2 regions of the Bradyrhizobium sp. LVM 105 genome follow, and region 2 is predicted to be linked to the other one. Evidence: predicted binding sites of a transcription regulator. Region 2 holds the regulator's gene; the other holds the start of a gene.
The links. Region 2 encodes HrcA, which represses chaperone genes, less so after heat shock. Its sites were predicted from a motif close to GTTAGCACTCNCNNNNNGNGAGTGCTAAC; they were not measured.

Region 1 (10,646 bases), on a different contig from region 2:
GCTTGATCGGTTCGGCGGCGGACGCCGACGTCAATACCATGGAGATCAACGCGCATCGTGCCAGCAACTTGAGCATCGGCTTTCCGATCGTGGCGACGGCGCGTCACACAATCGTGCGAGGTTGTGCGAGACGCCGATTTCCTCTGGTCTCTAGCGAACCCTCATAGATAGACATGCTGCAGACAACTCTCATAGATAGAAATTGGCGATCCCAGCAGCGAGCAAATCGCGCATCGTGGTTGGACGCGTGTTAACGCCAGCGAGGCAATTGTCTGGAAGAGCGCCAATGCGGCCTGGGCCCACGCATCCTCGCGGGCAGACTCGCGACCGCCCGTGAACTTGGCTTCGGCCCCTTCATCAAAGACGACCGGGAGCCGGCATCCTAGACCGCAGCCGGATGTTTTGCTGAGCAATATTGCTCAGTTCACAAAGCCAGCGCTCGACAGGAATCGTGGACTGAACACGGCTACGGGCCTGCGCTCAGGATGCACCAGATCCTCCGGGGGAAACTACCACCGAATGAGCACTGCAGCAGCGATCAGCAGCACGAAAAAGATCGGCAGCAATACGGGAGGTACCATCCACTCGCGAACACTGAAGTTGGAGATATTCGACATTTGACCGCCTCTTGGTCGCGGCGGGAGCACATTGCTCTCAGTCACCGATAACAGCCGATGGGCGCGCGGTGATGACCCAGATATAGTGCCTATTCGCGGAATAACGAGGTCAAGCGCAACTTTTCTGCCGTCGTCGGCATCGCGCGGCATTGTATTACGCTTCCAGAATGACCATTTGAGGGGTGGCGCAACTGGATCGCTCCAGATCCCTCGCTTGGCGCCAGCTTCGGCCACGTCCGATGTTGTCTGCCTACTGCCTGCACGCGACGTGGGCGTCGCGGAACACCGGCAACTGATCGGCTCCAACCATGATTGAGTTTCCAAATCACAGTCGTTCTTATGATCGCACACGCCGTGCCGTGCGATTTTGGGGATACGACAGCGCTATTGAGGCGTCGTTCTTCATAAACGAAGGCGCGCTGAAGCGACTTCAACCAGGTGCCAGCTACGATGAAGCGGGGTTCCTCTGCGCGTTTGATTCCAATCGTGACGTGATCTGTGCCGCCGCTGCCAAGGTCTACAGCCGCGGCAGCAGGGGCTCTTACGATCTGGTCGCCGCAAATTTTTGAAACGCTCCTGCTCTTGCAGGCGGTCTTGCAGGCCGGTCTTGCAGGCCGGTTTTGCAAGCTGGTCTTGCAAGCTGGGCCTGACCAGCGGAATTGCGGTCTTTCCGCCGCGCGGAGTTGCCTGACTATCCGCGCAACGCAACAGCTTTCTTGCTATCAAGCGATTCGGCGCAAGCTTTTGCGACGGCCGAGTTTGGCTCGGTGCTTCCCGGCATCGTGGCCCAGCCGCCCTTTTCGACGAATTTGCTCTGGTCCCAGGCGTAGGTCGCCTTCTTCATCTCGACCAGGTTCGCGGGTGCATCCGCGGCTTGTCGAAATTTCTCAACGCAGATCGGTGTGAGAGCTGCGACGACAGCCATCGCAGCACTGTTCCTCGCGAGCGTCTCGGCGGTCCCGCCTGTCACCCAGCCGCCCCAGCTGAAGCCCATGATTGCCAGAGCGATTGCTCCGGCCGCGGCTCCCCACAGCGCCGACCGCACGGCAGCTTTTGTCTCCCCGGAGATCTCCATCGCTTTCACCCTGACCTAGAGGTAAGTCGAGCTTCACCTGCCAAAGCGCGATGCGATGAGGATGAATCGTCATCGCGCTTTAGGTTGTCGTTTGAGCATGATCTTTTCGGAAAACCGCTGCGCACTTCTCCGGATCATGCTTTAGGGAGGCTAGACACGTCGAGCGATCGGCGTCTGTACCAAATTGCTCACGCAATCGCGCGCGGACACTCGCGCGATGCCCGATGCGCCGGTTCGGCGTCGTGAGCCGGCTCGCTTAGAAATCCATACCTCCCATGCCCCCCATGCCGCCGCCGCCCGCAGGAGCGCCGCTGCCCGCGTTCCGCTTCGGCCCCTCGGCGACCATGGCTTCGGTGGTGATCAAGAGAGCCGCGACCGAGGCCGCGTTCTGGATCGCCACCCGAACCACCTTGGTCGGGTCGATGATGCCTTTGGTGACCAGGTTGACGTATTCGCCGGACTGGGAGTCAAAGCCGTAGCCGTATTGATCCTTCTCCAGGATCTTGCCGACGATCACCGAGCCGTCTTCACCGGCGTTGATCGCGATCTGGCGCGCCGGATAGGACAGCGCCTTGCGCACGATCTCGACACCGGTCTTCTGGTCGTCGTTCTTGGTGCGCAGCCCCTTGAGATGCTCGGACGCGCGCAGCAGGGCGACGCCGCCGCCCGGCAGGATGCCTTCCTCGACGGCCGCGCGGGTCGCATGCATCGCGTCATCAACGCGGTCCTTGCGCTCCTTGACCTCGACCTCGGTCGCGCCGCCGACGCGGATCACCGCGACGCCGCCGGCGAGCTTGGCCAGACGCTCCTGGAGCTTCTCGCGGTCGTAGTCCGAGGTGGTTTCCTCGATCTGCGCCTTGATCTGGGCCACGCGCGCCTCGATGTCGGCCTTCTTGCCGGCGCCGTTGACGATCGTGGTGTTCTCCTTGTCGATCATCACCTTCTTGGCGCGACCGAGCATGTTGAGCGTGACGTTCTCGAGCTTGATGCCGAGGTCTTCCGAGATCGCCTGGCCGCCGGTCAGGATCGCGATGTCCTGCAGCATGGCCTTGCGGCGATCGCCGAAGCCCGGCGCCTTGACGGCCGCGACCTTCAGACCGCCACGCAGACGGTTGACGACGAGAGTTGCGAGCGCTTCGCCTTCGACATCTTCCGCGATAATCACCAGCGGCTTGCCGCTCTGCACCACGGCTTCGAGCAGCGGAAGCAATTCATTCAAGTGAGACAGCTTCTTCTCGTTGATGAGGACGTAGGCGTCGTCCATCTCAACGCGCATCTTGTCCGCGTTGGTGACGAAGTAGGGCGAGATATAGCCGCGGTCGAACTGCATGCCTTCGACGACCTCGAGCTCGGTCTCAAGCGACTTGGCTTCTTCAACGGTGATGACGCCCTCGTTGCCCACCTTCTTCATGGCGTCGGAGAGGAACTTGCCAATTTCCGCGTCGCCGTTGGCCGAGATGGTGCCGACCTGGGCGATTTCCTCGTTCGAGGTGACCTTCTTGGAGTTCTTGACGAGGTCCGCGACGACGGCTTCCACGGCGAGGTCGATGCCGCGCTTCAGGTCCATCGGGTTCATGCCGGCGGCAACCGCCTTGGCGCCTTCACGGACGATCGCGGCGGCGAGCACGGTCGCGGTAGTGGTGCCGTCGCCGGCCGCGTCGGCGGACTTGGAGGCGACTTCGCGCACCATCTGGGCGCCCATGTTCTCGAACTTGTCCTCGAGCTCGATCTCCTTGGCGACGGTGACGCCGTCCTTGGTGATGCGGGGGGCCCCGAACGACTTGTCGAGAACGACGTTGCGGCCCTTGGGGCCGAGCGTGACCTTGACCGCATTGTTGAGAATTTCGACACCGCGCAACATCTTGTCGCGGGCATCTACGCCGAATTTGACTTCTTTGGCCGACATCATGATCTCCGTTTTCGACTGGTCAGATCCCAAGGATCTCCCAAGGATCGCGCGCCTGGGCGGGCTCTCGAGGAGCGGGATTGAACTTGCGGGCCTCATCCTGCAAGACGCCGGCTGCGCCGACGGCTCAGGACAAGGAAGACTGACTGGAGCTTAGGCGACCTTCTTCTTGGCGACGGGCCGATCGACGAGAACGCCCATAATGTCGCCTTCCTTCATGATCAGCAGGTCCTGACCATCGAGCTTGACCTCAGTACCGGACCACTTGCCGAACAGCACGCGGTCGCCGATCTGGAGGTCGATCGGAATCAGCTTGCCGGCTTCGTCACGACCGCCTGGACCAACCGCCGTGATCTCGCCCTGCGAGGGCTTTTCCTTGGCGCTGTCCGGAATGATGATGCCGCCGGTGGACTTGTCTTCGGCTTCGATGCGCTTGACCACGACGCGGTCGTGAAGCGGACGGAATTTCATGCTGTCCTCCTGTTTTCTGGTTGTTGTTGCTTTGGATGAAATAGCAGTCGTGGCCAGCAAGTGCTAATCAGCACATAAGCCGCCGCAGGGGGCGTACAAGACCGAGCCGAACCGATATTCTGAGCGCTGCGAACGGCACGACGCCGGCCCGGCCTAATGGCGTCAAACTGGCAAAGCACGCCCACGAAGTTCCCAAGCCGAGCCCCGCGCTTTCGTTCCAGCGACTTGGCTGGAATGTGGTAGCGGATTTGACGGTGTTACATCTCACCCCCGGATGTATCACCTGCCCGCGCCCCGGAAAGGCTCATACGTGCTCGTCCCTTCTACCTCGCCCGGCGCGGTGACGGTCGCGCCTTCCTGCAGATTCGGTTTGGGGAGTCAGAATTCCGCAGAGAGGTACGGCCAGGCGTTAGGCGTCCATTATTCTCTTCATCGTGGCCCTTTGCATTGATCGCGGCGTCAAACGATTTGAAAAGGCGGCCATCTTGTTCAATGGACCTGCGACCGCCATGGCCCTTCCTTGCAAAAGCGCCCGAATCCCGCTCGCCGCGACCGGACGCGGCTTCATGGTGAGGAGGCGCAGCAAGCTTGAAGCGGTTGCGCCAGCTGCCGCATCGAATCCCGTCGCGGTGTGCCCCGGGCAGAGACTGGTCACGACCACACCGTGCGGGCGGAGTTCGTCATGCAGGGCCTCGCCAAAGGCGAGTACATAAGCCTTGGTCGCGGCATAAGCTGCGTAGCTGGGAACGGCCTGGAAGGCCAGAAGGCTGGCGATGAGGAGGATATGTCCGGATCGCCGCTTGGCCATGTCGCGGCCGAACAGATAGGTCAGCTCTGTGACCGTGGTGATGTTGAGCTGGATCATGTTCGTGGTCTGCTCGATCGGCGTGTCCAAAAAATCGCCGTGCAAGCCAAATCCGGCATTGTTCACCAAGACGTCGATCGTCACCGACCTCGCATCGAGACTGCTTTTCAGGCGGCTGGCCGCGTCCGGCGCGGCAAGATTGATCGCCTCGACCAGGACATCCACCCCGTATTTGCTGCGGAGATCCGAGGCAAGCTTGTCCATCGACTCTCGCCGTCGAGCCGCCAAGACGAGATTGACTTTCTGCGCCGCCAGCAGATCTGCGAATTCAAGGCCGAGGCCACTCGACGCGCCCGTGACCAGCGCCCATTTTCCGGCGAAGTTGTCCGTTGCTTCTTTTGACATCGTTCTCTTTCTAATTTGATCAGCGAATGGGCCGTGCGGATTCTCACTCCGAACACCGGCCCCTCCCCATTCAAGCGGCAGCGGCGTCTCGGACCTGTTCGGCCGCGGCATCCAAAAGCGCTTGAGCCAGATCGGGGTCGTTGACGACGCGCGAGAGCGTCACCGCGCCGACCATCGTCGCGAGAATGCCCATGGCCTTGCCGAGCGAGGCCTCGCCGTCGTTTCCGGCGATGAAGCGGCCGAGCACGTCGAGATGGGCTTTGATTCCCTCTTCGAATTCCGCCTTCACGTCGGGGCCCTGCCGGGCGGCGTCCGAGCCGAGCGCCACGATCGGGCAGCCGTCCATCTTCTCTCCGCGATGGTCGCCGCTGAGGTAGAACCCGATCACGGCGCCGAGTGGATCGTCAGGATGCGCCGCGGCCGCGTCTGACCATCGGCCGGATGCGCTTTCCAATGCGCGCCTGGACGCCTCCACCGCCAGATCCTCTTTTGAAGCGAACTGCTTGTAGAAGGCGCCCTGAGTCAGCCCGGCCCCCTTCATCAGATCCTTGAGGCCGATGCCATCAAAGCCGCGCTCCCTGAAGAGGCGACTGGCCACATTGATCACGGTTTGGCGGTTCTCGGCCGCCTGGGTGCGACTCACTCGCATCGCGGATCTCCATTTGGATTTCGTTCAACTGCTATATCCGATATAGAGTTCGATTACAATCTATCAATCGACGCGGCGCGATTTCGCGGGCTGCGCGGCGAAAATCCCGGGGTTTTGGATCACGCTCCCGTTACCGCCCCGAAAATTAGATTGCGAACGAAATCTAATCTGATTATAGATGTCGCATGAAATCTAATTTTGAAGGAGATGGTCATGAAAAGGGGTGTTGCGGTGCTCGCCGGTATTCTGGTTCCGGCAGGGGTAGCGACCTTCGTTGCGCTTGCCATTCCCTCCCATGAAGCCTCCGCGGTGATCGACCCCAGGCAGGAGCCCCCGATGGTCCGTCTGGTGACGGCCACTCGGGTCAGCGGATCTGAACGCGGTTTCACCGGGACAGTCGGCGCGCGAGTGGAAAGCAATCTCGGTTTTCGCGTTGCCGGGAAGATCGTCGAGCGGCTCGTCAATGTCGGTGAGCAGGTCAAATCCGGCCAGCCCTTGATGCGGATCGACGAAACCGACCTCCGCCTCGCGGTCACAGCAAAGCGCAATGCCGTCGCCGCGGCGCGTGCAGTTGTCGTTCAGACCGACGCCGACGAGCGGCGCTACGCCAACCTGGTGAGCGACGGATGGACCTCAAAGCAACGCTACGAGCAGGCGAAGGCCGCATCGGACACTGCCAAAGCGCAGCTTGCCGCCGCGGAAGCCGAAGCAGGGGTCGCCGAGAACCAGGCGACTTATTCCGTCCTGGTGGCGGATGCCGACGGAACGGTCACCCAAACGCTCGGTGAGCCGGGACAAGTGGTCTCCGCCGGCCAAGCGGTCGTTCGGCTGGCACAGTCCGGTCCTCGCGAAGCCGTGGTCGCGCTTCCCGAAACGATCCGGCCGGCGATCGGCTCGCTCGCCGAGGCGAGCTTGTATGGGAGCGATGGGCGCCGCTTTACCGCGCATCTGCGCCAGCTGTCGGATTCCGCCGATCCCCAGACCCGCACCTATGAGGCCCGCTACGTGCTCGATGGTGACGCCGCGGCGACACCGCTAGGCGCGACGGTCACGATCCGGCTCGCCAGCCAGGATCATCAGCCGGAAGTCCAGGTGCCGCTGGGCGCCGTGCTCGATGACGGCAGAGCGACGGGCGTTTGGGTCTTCGACAGCGCGACCTCGACCGTGCGCCTGCAGCCCGTCAAGCTGCTGCGCGTGACCAGCGAGACAGCCGTTATCTCCGGATCGAAGTCCGGTGACCAGATTGTTTCTCTCGGCGCTCATCTCCTGCATGAGGGCGCTCGCGTCAGGACTGGCTCGGAAAGCGGGAGCAAATCGTGAGCTTCAATCTCTCCGCCCTCGCCGTTCGCGAACGCGCCGTCACCCTGTTCTTCAACCTGCTGCTGGCAGCCGCGGGCGCCTACGCCTTCCTCATGCTCGGGCGAGCCGAGGATCCGTCCTTCACCATCAAGACCCTGACGGTCACCACCGTTTGGCCGGGCGCGACAGCGCGCGAGATGCAGGACCAGGTCGCCGAACCCCTGGAGAAGCGGATTCAGGAGCTGACCTGGTATGACCGGGTGGAGACGACGACGCGGCCGGGTTATGCCTACATGACGGTGACGCTGAAGGACAGCACGCCGCCGTCCAGCGTGCAGGAGGAGTTCTACCAGGCCCGCAAGAAGCTCGGAGACGAAGCGCGCAAGCTGCCGTCCGGAGTGCTTGGCCCCTTCGTCAACGACGAATATTCGGACGTGAGCTTCGGACTCTACGCGCTCAAGGCCAAGGGCATGCCGATGCGCGAGCTCGCCAGGCAAGCCGAGACCATTCGCCAGGATCTCCTGCACGTGCCTGGCGTCAAGAAGATCAACATCCTCGGCGAGCGTCCCGAACAGATCTTCGTCGAGTTTTCCTATGCCAAGCTGGCAACCCTCGGCGTGTCGGCAACGGATATCGTTGCCGCCCTTCAGCGGCAGAACACCGTCACACCGGCGGGCTCGATCGACACCAAGGGGCCGCAGGTCTTCATCCGGGTCGATGGCGCCTATGACAGCGTCCAGGCGATCGCCGACACGCCGATCGTCGCTGCCGGGCGGACGCTGAAGCTGTCCGACATTGCCGAGGTCCGCCGCGGCTACGAGGATCCACCCACCTACATCATCAGGCACCAGGGCGAGCCCACCATCATGCTCGCGGCGGTGATGCAGGAGGGCTGGAATGGTCTGGCGCTCGGCAAGGCGCTGGAGGAGAGGTCCGCGGCTATTGCTCGGACACTGCCACTCGGGATGACGCTGGCCAAGGTCAGCGACCAGGCCGTCAACATCACCTCGGCGGTCGACGAGTTCATGATGAAGTTTGCGATGGCGCTCGGCGTGGTGCTGCTGGTGAGCCTGCTCAGCCTCGGCTGGCGTGTCGGCATCGTCGTTGCGGCGGCCGTCCCTCTGACGCTCGCCGTCGTGTTCCTCATCATGCTGGAGACCGGCCGGTTCTTCGACCGCATCACGCTCGGCGCTTTGATCCTGGCGCTCGGTCTTCTCGTCGACGACGCCATCATCGCGATCGAGGTGATGGTGGTGAAGATGGAAGAAGGCATGGACCGCATCTCGGCGGCGGCCTATGCGTGGAGCCATACCGCGGCGCCGATGCTGTCCGGAACGCTCGTGACAATCGCGGGCTTCCTGCCGGTGGGTTTCGCGCGCTCGACCGCCGGCGAATACGCCGGCAACATCTTCTGGGTCGTGGGATTCGCCCTCATCGTCTCCTGGATCGTCGCGGTGATCTTCACGCCGTACCTTGGCGTCAAGATGCTGCCCGCGATCAAGCCGGTCGAAGGCGGTCACCATGCGATTTACGGGACGCCCAACTATCAGCGCCTGCGCAGCCTCATCACCCTCGCCGTCCGCCACAAGTTCCTGACCTGCAGCATCGTCGCCGTCGCCTTCGCGCTTTCCGTCGTCGGCATGGGTGGCGTCAAGCAGCAGTTCTTCCCGACCTCCGACCGCCCGGAAGTGCTGGTGGAGGTTAGGCTGCCGGAAGGCACCAGCATCGAGACCACGACGGCCACCGTCGAGAAGCTCGAGGGCTGGCTGCACGATCAACCCGAGGCCAAGATCATCACGAGCTATGTCGGTCAGGGCGCGCCGCGCTTCTTCTTCGCGATGGCGCCGGAGCTGCCGGATCCGGCCTTCGCGAAGATCGTCGTTCTGACGCCGGACGCGGAGGCGCGCGAGGCTTTGAAGCACCGGCTCCGAAAGACCGTGTCGCAGGGCCTTGCACCTGAGGCCAATGTGCGCGTCACGCAACTCGTGTTCGGACCCTATACGCCATTCCCGGTTGAGTTTCGTGTGATGGGGCCTGATCCCGCGCAATTGTACGCCATTTCTCAGAAGGCTCTCGAAATCATGCGTGGTGTTCCCGATGTGCGGCAGGCAAATCGGGATTGGGGCAACCGCACGCCCGTGCTCCGCTTCATCCCGGATCAGGATCGGCTGAACCTGATCGGCCTGTCGCCGGCCGAGGTGGGCCGCCAGCTCCAGTTCCTGCTCACCGGCATCGCCGTGACGCAGGTTCGCGAGGACATCCGCAATGTCCCGATCGTGGCACGCAGCGCCGGTGGCGAGCGGCTCGATCCGGCGCGTCTGGCGGATTTCTCGCTGATGAGCCGCGACGGCCGCTCGATTCCGCTCGACCAGGTCGGTCATTCGGAAATCCGACTTGAAGAGCCGATCCTGAAGCGCCGCGATCGCACCCCGGTCGTCACGATACGCTCGGATATCAATGAGGCGACCCAGCCTCCGGAGGTCTCCAAGGAGATCAAGACGGCCCTCCAGCCGCTGATCGCCTCTCTTCCGGCCGGCTATCGCATCGAATTGGGCGGATCGATCGAGGAGGCAACCAAGGCCAACGACGCGCTGGCGACGATCTTCCCGGCCATGATCGCCGCCATGCTGATCGTCGTCATGCTGCAGGTGCGATCGTTCTCGACCATGGCGATGGTCGTCCTGACCGGACCGCTTGGTCTCGTCGGTGTCGTGCCGGCACTGCTCATCTTCAACCAGCCGTTCGGATTCAACGCGATTCTGGGCCTGATTGGACTGGCGGGCATCCTGATGCGCAACACTCTGATCTTGACCGAACAGATCAAGGAGAACCTTGCCGCCGGACTTGACGACTATCACGCCGTCATCGAGGCCACGGTGCAACGCACGAGGCCCGTGATCCTCACGGCGCTTGCTGCCGTGCTGGCCTTCATCCCGCTCACGCATTCCGTGTTTTGGGGATCGATGGCCTACACGTTGATCGGCGGCACCGCCGTCGGCACGGTTCTGATCCTGCTGTTTCTGCCCGCGCTCTATGCCGCCTGGTTCCGGATCAAGCCGACCGCAGAGGGGACGCATGCGGATGCAATGGAAGAAGCCCAAGCACGGCCAGCAATGGCCGCCGAATAGGATGACGCTTGAGTGCAGGAGACCATATTGAGCAAGCTATTCACCCTCCTCTCGATTGTCTTCGCCGGCCTGGCTGGCGCAGACTACTTGAGCGTTGCACCGGCGGCTTCGCCAAACGCCTACGGATACTGTATTCAAGACCATTCCTCCGACACTCGGACATGCAGCTTCGATACGCTCGAGCAGTGCATCGTCCTCATTTCCGGTCGCGGTGGGAGTTGCGCTCGCCACCCGTGGCCGTCCGAGGGATCCGCTATGGCGGCGAACTGAACCAAGGCTGTCCGCCATATT
Region 2 (10,646 bases):
CGTCGAATCGCAATTCGAATTCGGCATGCTCGGGATGCGCTACAAGCCAGCCTTGCGCGGCGTCGATGATGCGCTGCTGCTGGCGCGGCGTCACGGCAAAGGCGGCATCGTCCAGCGTTGCGCGTGCCTTGACCTCGACGAAGGCGATCAGGTTGCGGCGGCGCGCCACGATGTCGATCTCGCCATGCGCCGTGCGGTAGCGCTTGGCCAGAATGCGATAGCCCTTGGCCATGAGATAGGCGGCGGCGCGGCTTTCCGCGGAGATGCCGGTGTGGAACGCGGCGACGCGCTCGGGCGAGGCGGCCTTTGGTTCCCTGGGGATCTCAGTCTTCGCCATCGCCGCCCCGCGAATCCTTTGCAAGCTCGAGCGCGCGGGCATAGACCTCGCGGCGCGGCCGGCCCGAGAGCGCGACGGCATGCGCCACGGCATCCTTGACGCTGTGCGCGGCCAGCTGCTCGCGCAAGAGACCATCGAGCGCATCCATTGTCAGCACCTCGGCATCCGCGGGAGGTGGGCCGATCACCAGAACGAACTCGCCGCGCGTCTCCGGCGCGTCCGCCTGTCGCCCAAGCTCGGCGAGGGGCGCGCGTCTGACCTCCTCGTGCAACTTCGTAAGCTCGCGGCAGACCGCGGCGTCTCGCTCACCCATGATCTCGGCGAGATCGGTCAAGGTGGCCTGCATCCGATTTCCCGACTCGAACATCACCAGCGTCGCATCGATGCGCGCGAGTTCGGCCAGGCGCGTGCGGCGCGCGGCGGATTTCGCCGGCAGGAAACCCTCGAAGAAGAAGCGGTCGGTCGGCAGCGCCGCCACCGACAGCGCGGCCAGGACGGAGGACGGGCCAGGCAGCGCGTACACGGAGTGGCCCGCGGCGCAGACCTCGCGCACCAGCTTGAAGCCGGGATCGGAGATCAGCGGCGTGCCGGCATCCGAGACCAGCGCGACCGAGCCGCCGGCCGCGAGCGCCTCCAGGATCTTTGGACGGGCGGCTTCGGCATTGTGCTCGTGATATTGCTTGAGCTGCGCCGCGATGGCGTAGCGCTCGGTCAGGCGCCGCGTGATCCGGGTGTCCTCGCAGGCGATGACGTCGACGCCGGCGAGGGTCTGCAGCGCCCGCAGCGTGATGTCGCCGAGATTGCCGATCGGGGTCGCGACCAGATGCAGGCCCGGTGCCGCCTTCGGCGCCATGAGCCGATGGGCGTCGATGGAGAAACCGCGCGAGGCGGCGTCTTGAGCTTCAGACGTATTTATCGGGGCCGGCTTTGCGCGCATAATGAAGTCAACTTAGGCACGATCCGCAGGGCTGGGAACCGGCTCGCCGAAAAAGATCGTACCCAACTGGGCTGGGAAGGGACGGGAATGTGATCGGTCAGGATCACGTCGGGAGGGGGTGAGGGCCCTCGCGCCATATTCGCGACGGAAACTCCGCCTTGATGCTGGATGAGCGACGGCGAACAGCTGCCGGGACAGGAAGGCGGCCGCGTTAAGCGGCTATTATCCTTTTGTTTTGGTTAACTATTTGCCGACAATATGCCTGAATCCGCGGCCTGCGTCGTGGAAGGAAGATCGTGACCGGCCGGCGACGGCGGGTCAGAAGAGAAGCTGCCATGGTGGGCCCGCGTTTTCCTAAGTCTCCCATTCCGGGGTCTCTGATGTCGGGGGCGACCCGACGGAGCGCGCTCGGCCTGTTGCTCGGCGCGCCCCTGCTGTCGGCCTGTGCCGGCGTGCAGCAGAGTCTCAGCCAGTTCTCCAACCCGTTCTCGAGCTCGGCACCGCCGGCCCAGCCGGCCGGTCCTCCGCAGCAGGCGACGACCGCCGGCACCGGCGGCGTCAAGGTCGCCGTGATCCTGCCGCTGTCCGCGGCCGGCAATGCCGGCCTTGCCGCACAATCCATGCGCAACGCCGCCGAGATGGCGCTGGCGGAGTTCCAGAACCCGAACATCCAGCTCCTGATCAAGGACGACAACGGCAGCCCGCAAGGCGCCCAGGCCGGCGCGCAGCAGGCGGTCGACGAGGGCGCCGAGATCATCCTCGGGCCGCTGTTCGCGCAATCGGTGCCGGCGGTGGCGCAGGTCGCGCGCACGCGCGGCATCCCGGTGATCGCGTTCTCGACCGATTCCAGCATCGCCGGCCGCGGTGTCTATCTGCTCTCCTTCCTGCCGGAGTCCGACGTCAATCGCATCGTCGAATATTCCGCCAGCATCGGAAAGCGCTCGTTCGCCGTGCTCGTGCCCGACAATGCTTATGGCAATGTCGTCGAGGCCGCGGTGAAGGTGGCGGCGCCGCGTCGTGGCGGGCGCATCGTCGCGTTCGAGAAATACGGCGCCGATCGCGCCACGCCGGCACGCACGGTGGCACAGCAGCTCGGCAGTGCGGACGCGCTGTTCATCGCCGATGACGGCGATGCCGTGGTGACGGTCGCCGATGCGATGACCGCCGCGGGCGCGAACCTGCGCAACATCCAGCTGCTCGGCACCGGCCTGTGGGACAATCCGCGGGTCTATGCCAATGCGAGCCTGCAAGGCGGCCTCTACGCCGCGCCCGACCCGGCCGGCTTCCGCGCCTTCTCGGGCCGCTATCGCACCAAATACGGCGCCGAGCCGATCCGCACCGCGACGCTCGCCTACGACGCCGTCGCCCTCGTCGCCGCGCTCGCGCGCACGCAAGGCACCACGCGCTTCTCGCCCGACGTGCTCACCAATCCTTCCGGCTTTGCCGGCATCGACGGCCTGTTCCGCTTCCGCGCGGACGGCACCAACGAACGCGGTCTTGCGGTGATGAAGGTGACGCAAGGCGGCGGCGTTGCGATCGCAGGCTCGCCGAAGAGCTTTGGGGCGTAGCTCCGGACGACGGTGCCGTGGTGCTGTAGGGTGGATTAGCCGAAGGCGTAATCCACCAACTTCGTTCCGCGAGTGCGGAAGCATGGTGGGTTACGCCTTCGGCTAACCCACCCTACTTCAGCGCGTTACGCCGCGAGATCCGCGACCACCGCATCGAGCACCGGGAAACCGCTGCTGGTCACGCGCAACCGGCCGGTCGGATCCACAATGATCGCGCCTTCTTCGCGCAGCAGCGCGATGCGCTTGGGATCGAGCGGGCGGCCGGAGAGGGCCTTGTAGCGCTCGGGGTCGATGCCCTCGGCGAGCCGCAATCCCATCAGCAGGAATTCGTCGGCGCGTTCCTCGCTGTTGAGCAGATCGTCGGTGACGATTCCATCGCCGTTGGTCTCGACCCGCATCAGCCAGGCCTCGGGACGCTTCTCGGTGGCGGTCGCATGCCTGATACCGTCGATGTCGAGGCGACCATGCGCGCCGGGGCCGATGCCGGCATATTCCTCGCCGCGCCAGTACACCAGATTGTGCCGGCACTCGGCGCCGCGTCGCGCGTGGTTGGAGATCTCGTAGGCGGGCAGCCCGAGCTTGTCGCAGGTTTCCTGCGTGACGTCGTAGAGCGCGCGCGCCACCGCTTCATCCGGCGTCTTCAACTTGCCGGCCCGGTGCAGGCCGAAGAACGGCGTGCCTTCCTCGATCGTGAGCTGATAGAGCGACAGATGCTCGGCCGCCTCATCGATGGCGAGGCGCAGCTCATCGGCCCACATCGCCGGCGTCTGGTCGGGGCGGGCATAGATCAGGTCGAACGAATAGCGCTCGAACGAACGGCGCGCGATGGCGACGGCATCGAGCGCCTCGCGCGCGCTGTGCAGGCGTCCGAGCGTCTTCAGCGAGGCGTCATCGAGCGCCTGCACGCCGAGCGAGACGCGATTGACGCCGGCGCTGCGATAGCCGGCAAAGCGTGTGGCTTCGACGCTGGTGGGATTGGCTTCGAGCGTCACTTCGACGTCGCCTGCAACGCTCCAGTGCTTGCCGATCGCATCGAGCACCGCGCCGACAGTTGCGGGCTGCATCAAGGATGGCGTACCGCCGCCAAGGAAGATCGAGCTGACCTCGCGGCCGGATGCACGCGCCGCGGTCGTTTCGATTTCGCGCGCGAAGGCGGAGGCGAAGCGCGCTTCGTCGATCGCGGCATGGCGGACATGGCTGTTGAAGTCGCAATAGGGGCACTTCGACAGGCAGAACGGCCAGTGCACGTAGACGCCGAAGGCTTCAGATTCTTGTTTTGACGCGTTTTCCTGGCGCGAACCGGTATCCACTTCGCTTGAAAACGCTCTAGCGCGGCTCAAGGCAGATCTCCGCCAGTTTCCGGAAGGCACGGGCACGATGCGACAGGCCGAGACCCAGCGGCGGCAGGCCGTGCTTCTCGATGCTCTCCATCTCGCCGAAGGTGCGGCTGTGACCATCCGGCAAGAACATCGGATCGTAGCCGAAGCCGGCAGTCCCGCGTGGCGGCCAGACCAGCGTGCCGTCGACGCGCGCCTCGACCTCTTCGAGATGATGGTCGGGCCAGGCCACGCAGAGCGCCGAGACGAAATGGGCCCTGCGCTTGTCCGGCCTGGTGGCGCCGCGCTCCTGCAACAAGCGCTCGATCTGCGCCATCGCCGCGTTGAAGTCCTTGGTGGGGCCGGCCCAGCGCGCGCTGTAGATGCCGGGGGCGCCGTCGAGCGCGTCGACCACGATGCCGGAATCGTCGGCGAAGGCGGGCAGCCTGGTTGCCTGCGCCGCCGCGATCGCCTTGATCGCGGCGTTGCTGCGGAAATCGTTGCCGGTCTCATCCGGCTCACCGAGGCCGAGTTCACCGGCCGACACCGCCTCGACGCCGTGGGGCGCCAACAGCTCCCGCATCTCGGCAAGCTTGCCGGGATTGTGGGTGGCGATGACGAGCTTTCCGGTGATTCGGCGGTGCATGGGCCTATTGACTACGCCACAGCCAGTTTCTGCAAGTCCACGAGACGCGCAACGCCCTTGCGGGCCAGCGCCATCAGCGCCAGGAACTCGCCTTCCGTGAACGGTTCGCGTTCCGCCGTGCCCTGCACCTCGATGATGCGGCCGTCGCCGGTCATGACGAAATTGGCGTCGGTCTGGGCTTCCGAATCCTCGGCATAATCGAGATCGAGCACCGGCGTACCGTTGTAGATGCCGCAGGAGATCGCGGCGACGTTGTCGCGCATGACGTTGGCCTTGATCATGTTGCGCGCCTTCATCCAGTTGACGCAATCGGCAAGTGCGACCCAGGCGCCGGTGATCGAGGCCGTGCGGGTGCCGCCGTCGGCCTGCAGCACGTCGCAATCGACCGTGATCTGGCGCTCGCCGAGCGCCTCGAGGTCGACGATGGTGCGCAGCGAGCGGCCGATCAGGCGCTGGATCTCGACGGTGCGGCCGCTCTGCTTGCCCGCGGCGGCCTCGCGGCGGGTGCGTTCCGAGGTGGCGCGTGGCAGCATGCCGTATTCGGCGGTGACCCAGCCGCGGCCCTGGCCCTTCAGCCACGGCGGTAGGCGGTCTTCCAGCGTGGCGGTAACCAGCACATGGGTGTCGCCGAACTTCACCAGGCAGGAGCCTTCCGCATATTTGACCACGCCGCGCTCCAGCGTCACGGGGCGCAATTCGTCGGGCGCACGGCGGCTTGGCCGCATTGGGAAATCCTCCAAAACTCACGGGAAAGGCTGTTGGCGGTGCTTGTAGGTGGGGCGAAGGTGGGCGGCAAGGGCTTATTCGGCCCCTGATTCCGCGCCGGCGAACGCCACGCTTGTCAGAAGCGCCCCGGATAGACAAATTATGAGGATCTGAGAGGAGTTACCGCTGTGGCCCATCACGATCCGATCCATCTGATCGCGCCGCGCGCAGGCCTCGCCCAGCTCAACGAGCGTTCCCGCGACATCTTTCGTCAAATTGTCGAAAGTTATCTCGCGACCGGTGAGCCCGTGGGTTCGCGCAATATCTCGCGCCTGATCGCGATGCCGCTGTCGCCGGCCTCGGTCCGCAACGTCATGGCCGATCTGGAACAGCTCGGCCTGATCTATGCACCCCATACCTCGGCCGGCCGGCTGCCGACGGAACTCGGCCTGCGTTTCTTCGTCGATGCCTTGATGCAGGTCGGCGACCTCAACGAGGCCGAACGGCAGTCGATCCAGAGCCAGCTCACGTCCGTAGGCCAGGCGCACTCGGTCGAGGCGGCGCTGGACCAGGCGCTGACGCGGCTATCCGGATTGACCCGCGCCGCGGCGGTGGTGCTGACGCCAAAATCCAATGCGCGGCTCAAGCACATCGAATTCGTCCGCCTGGAACCGGAGAAAGCGCTGGTCATCCTCGTCGGCGAGGACGGCCAGGTCGAGAATCGCGTTCTGACGCTGCCCCCTGGAGTTCCCTCCTCGGCGATCACCGAGGCCGGCAATTTCCTCAACGCGCGAATCCGCGGCCGAACCCTGGCCGAGGCGCGGCTCGAGCTCGAGACGGCGCTGGGCGAGGCCCGCGCCGAGCTCGATCAGCTCGCACAGAAGGTGATCTCTGCCGGCATCGCCAGCTGGTCCGGCGGCGAGAACGAGGACCGCCAGCTCATCGTGCGCGGCCACGCCAATCTGCTCGAAGATCTGCACGCGCTGGAGGATCTGGAGCGGGTGCGCCTGTTGTTCGACGATCTCGAGACCAAGCGCGGCGTGATCGATCTGCTCGGCCGGGCCGAGACGGCCGAGGGCGTGCGCATCTTCATCGGCAGCGAGAACAAGCTGTTCTCGCTGTCGGGGTCCTCCACCATCATCGCGCCCTATCGGGATGCCGCCGGCCACATCGTCGGTGTCCTCGGCGTGATCGGTCCGACGCGGCTGAATTATGCCCGCGTGATCCCGACCGTGGATTATGCCGCCCGCATCGTCAGCCGCCTCTTGGGGGGCTGACCGGCGTCTGCTTCCGATCACGGGCGCTTGATTTTCGCTGCTCAAAGCACGATATCCGGGCCAACAATCCCTGGAAACGAGTTCGAGATTTAGCCGATGACCGATCATGACCGGCAACCCGAAGACGCGGCCGCGCCGACTGGCGAGCCCGTGGTGTCAAAGCCCTACATCATGCCCGACGATCCCGAGCCCGGCTCGGTCGAGACCTTGCAAAAGGAAGTCGCCGAGGCGCGCGATCGCATGCTGCGGACGCTGGCCGAGATGGAGAATCTGCGCAAGCGCACCACCAAGGAAGTCGCTGACGCCCGCCTCTACGGCATCACCGGCTTTGCCCGCGACGTGCTCGACATCGCCGACAATCTTCAGCGCGCGCTCGATGCCGTTCCGGCCGAGGCGCGTGCCACCGCCGATCCCGGCCTGACCTCGCTGATCGAGGGCGTCGAGCTCACCGAGCGCGCGCTGCATAGCGCGCTGGAAAAGCATGGCGTGAAGAAGCTCGATCCGCAGGGCCAGAAGTTCGACCCGAACTTCCACCAGGCGATGTACGAAGTGCCTGATCCGTCGGTGCCGTCGGGCACCGTGGTCCAGATCATGCAGGCCGGCTACACCATCGGCGACCGCGTGCTGCGGCCGGCTTTGGTCGGCGTCGCCAAGGGCGGCGCGAAGCCAGCGCCTGCGGCGAACAACAACAACGAATCGAGCAGCGCGGCCAATTGAGTTTCAACCCTCATGGTGAGGAGCCGCGCTCTTGCGCGGCGTCTCGAACCATGAAGGCCAGGGCGCCGCAGCGGGGGCCTTCATCCTTCGAGACGCGCGCGAAGTAGCGCGCTCCTCAGGATGAGGGTCTTGCAGTGTTGTGCGTCGCTTACGCACCCGCCGCGATATCCGCAGACTGGATCCTCTTCACGCCGGCCTTGGCCATATCGGCCCAGGCCTTGGCGAGCGAACCCTGGGTGTCGATGCCGCGGCAGGCGTCTTCCACCACATAGACCTCGAAGCCGGCCTTGCGCGCGTCGAGCGCCGTCCAGGCAACGCAGAAATCTGTCGCAAGCCCTGCGACGAAGACGCGCTTGATCTTGCGTCCCTTCAAATATCCGGCAAGGCCCGTCGAGGTCTTGCCGTCGGCTTCGAGGAAGGCCGAATAGCTGTCGACGTTCTTGTGAAAACCCTTGCGGATGATGAGCTCGGCGTGCGGGATCGCAAGGTCCTTGGACAGCGCCGCGCCGTCGGTGCCCTGCACGCAATGATCAGGCCACAGCACCTGTTTGCCGTAGGGAAGGTCGACGGTATCGAACGGCTTCTTGCCCGAGTGGACTGAGGCAAACGAAACGTGGCCCGGCGTGTGCCAGTCCTGCGTCATCACCACGTTCGCGAACGCCTTCGAGATCTTGTTGATGACCGGCACCACCTGTTCGCCTTCCTTCACCGCGAGGCTGCCGCCAGGCAGGAAGCAGTTCTGCACGTCGATTACGAGCAGCGCGGAGGCGTCATCCGGCTTGATGGATGTCGCTGCGAGCAACGCGCTCGGCGCGAGGGTCGCCAGCGCCGTCGTTCCAAGCATTTCCAAAACCTGCCGCCGATCCAGCATCATTCGCCTCCCTTGGGATGATCCAATAGGGGAAGCCTAGTTCCGTTCGTACACGAACAGAAGCCCGAAAATGCGGCCGGTACTGGTGAGCGGCTAAGCGCTCGCCACGCGCTTGGTGCACCTCTCCCGCGTTGCGGAAGAGGTCGGCGCGTCCGGGCGATGCGAAGCATCGTCCCGCGCGCCGGGTGAGGGTTCTATCCTCCGGGTGATTGTCCCTTTGCGGAGACACCCTCTCCCCAGCCCTCCCCCGCAAGCGGGGGAGGGAGCGCATCTCGTTCGCAGACGCAGCTACCCCTTCGGCTGAATCCCGTCGCGCACGGCGCGGAAGCGGGTGAAGGCGGCCTGCCACTGGTCGCGCGGGGCGCTGGCGATGATGCGCAGCGAAGCGCCGCCGCTCGAGAAGCGGATCCACTGCACCACGGTCACCGGCGTCTTGTCCTTGCCGCTGACGCCGTCGATCCGGGTTTCGAAGCCTTGCTGGCCGTTGATGCGGATCGGCTCCGACATGGTGACGCGGGATTCGCGCACGCCGGGGATCTGCAGCGCGGCCTCCTGGGCGAACCGGGCGCGGTCGTCGGCAGCTTGCGGGGTGGCGCCGATCAGGCCGAGGATCATGAACGGCTTCGCTTCATAGCCTGCGCTCTCATTGCCGTCGGCGAGGATAATGCTGGAGCCCGGCGCGAGGGTGCGGACGTCCTTGAAGTCGGCGAGATCGGTGATCTTGAACGGCATCAGCGCGATCTGCTCCTCGGCTGAGACCTGCTTGCGGGTGGTGGCGGTCGCGAACATCTGCCGCACCGCCTCGTCGGTGTAGATCTTGGTCGCATTCTCCGGGACCTGCACCGCGACATAGCCGGAGAAGCCGGCGCCCGGCACGATCATCGAATAGCGCTTCACCGGGGTGTCGCCGGCCTTGCCGCTCTCGGTGGTGAAATAGGCAAGGCCCGCGGGGGTCTCGACCTTGTCCTGCTTGACGCCGTTCGCTCCGGCCGGATTGGAATTGAAGGCGCTCACGACCTCGCCATAGGCGGCCGGCGGCAGCTCGGTGACCAGCACCTTGACGCTGCCGTCCTCGCTTTCGAAGCCCGGAAAGGTCTTGGCCGTGCTGAGACCGACCAGCGGCACCATGCCGAGGCGCAAGCCGGGCGGAAACACGGCGTCGGCGGCGAGGGCCGGGAGCGCCGAGGCGGCGAGAAGGGCGAGCGCGGCGAGGGGGCGGATCAGCTTCATGGGCACTCTGATTGGTTCACATTGAGGCCGTTCGATGGTCGGCCACCGGGCCGCTTTGTCGCGCGAAGCGGCTGTGGCGGCTGCCCGGCCGGTCCGCCTTTTAGCGGGTTTGGGCTTGCGGCAACAGGGCGGACGGGCTTGCGGTAGGGGGCTTGCCGAAGCCCGAACCTGTTAATAATTCCTCACCCGCAAGTGCGGTGAAGCCCGAATATGTTCTTCCAAAACCCGACGTTTTAGCCGCAGAAACGTAGCTTCGGTCCTTGCGGGCCCCTCCCCCCCTCCTATATGAGCCTCAATCATCGCAATATCGCGGATGTTTGATCTTAGGGGGTTTCGGTTTGGGTGCCTTCTGGGCCCAGCCAACCTGCCGCAAAAAGAAGGATATCAGGACCATGGGAAAGGTCATTGGGATCGACCTCGGCACCACGAATTCGTGCGTCGCCGTGATGGATGGCAAAAACGCCAAAGTCATCGAGAATTCCGAAGGCATGCGCACGACGCCCTCGATCGTCGCCGTCACGGACGACGGTGAGCGTCTCGTCGGCCAGCCGGCCAAGCGCCAGGCCGTCACCAATCCCGAGCGCACCTTCTTCGCAGTGAAGCGCCTCATCGGCCGCCGCTACGACGACCCGATGGTCGAGAAGGACAAGAAGCTCGTCCCCTACAAGATCGTGAAGGCTTCCAACGGCGACGCCTGGGTCGAGGCCGACGGCCAGACCTACTCGCCCTCGCAGGTCTCGGCGTTCATCCTGCAGAAGATGAAGGAGACCGCGGAAGCCCATCTCGGCCAGAAGGTCGACCAGGCCGTCATCACCGTTCCCGCCTACTTCAACGACGCCCAGCGCCAGGCGACCAAGGACGCCGGCAAGATCGCGGGCCTCGAAGTGCTGCGCATCATCAACGAGCCGACTGCGGCCGCGCTCGCCTACGGCCTCGACAAGACCAAGGCCGGCACGATCGCCGTCTACGACCTCGGCGGCGGCACGTTCGATATCTCCATTCTCGAAATCGGCGACGGCGTGTTCGAGGTGAAGTCGACCAA

Region 1: D6B98_RS00320 (co-chaperone GroES) is a predicted target of HrcA. The motif match lies at 4,109-4,137, and genes of this name have one in related genera.

Annotation. Positions count from the first base shown of each region.
Region 1 covers NZ_QZMV01000001.1:59,471-70,116, reverse strand. Annotated here, with positions in the region: gene D6B98_RS00340 (TRAP transporter substrate-binding protein) at 1-76, opposite strand, end outside; gene D6B98_RS00335 (DUF1488 family protein) at 926-1,186, shown strand; gene D6B98_RS00330 (hypothetical protein) at 1,309-1,692, opposite strand; gene groL (chaperonin GroEL) at 1,949-3,598, opposite strand; gene D6B98_RS00320 (co-chaperone GroES) at 3,752-4,069, opposite strand; gene D6B98_RS00315 (SDR family NAD(P)-dependent oxidoreductase) at 4,479-5,279, opposite strand; gene D6B98_RS00310 (TetR/AcrR family transcriptional regulator) at 5,350-5,928, opposite strand; gene D6B98_RS00305 (efflux RND transporter periplasmic adaptor subunit) at 6,136-7,248, shown strand; gene D6B98_RS00300 (efflux RND transporter permease subunit) at 7,245-10,355, shown strand; gene D6B98_RS00295 (DUF3551 domain-containing protein) at 10,368-10,625, shown strand.
Region 2 covers NZ_QZMV01000003.1:151,691-162,336, forward strand. Annotated here, with positions in the region: gene D6B98_RS10325 (YraN family protein) at 1-337, opposite strand, end outside; gene rsmI (16S rRNA (cytidine(1402)-2'-O)-methyltransferase) at 324-1,274, opposite strand; gene D6B98_RS10335 (penicillin-binding protein activator) at 1,610-2,842, shown strand; gene hemW (radical SAM family heme chaperone HemW) at 2,968-4,152, opposite strand; gene rdgB (RdgB/HAM1 family non-canonical purine NTP pyrophosphatase) at 4,169-4,804, opposite strand; gene rph (ribonuclease PH) at 4,816-5,529, opposite strand; gene hrcA (heat-inducible transcriptional repressor HrcA) at 5,698-6,786, shown strand; gene grpE (nucleotide exchange factor GrpE) at 6,883-7,503, shown strand; gene pncA (bifunctional nicotinamidase/pyrazinamidase) at 7,652-8,374, opposite strand; gene D6B98_RS10370 (hypothetical protein) at 8,663-9,604, opposite strand; gene dnaK (molecular chaperone DnaK) at 9,997-10,646, shown strand, end outside.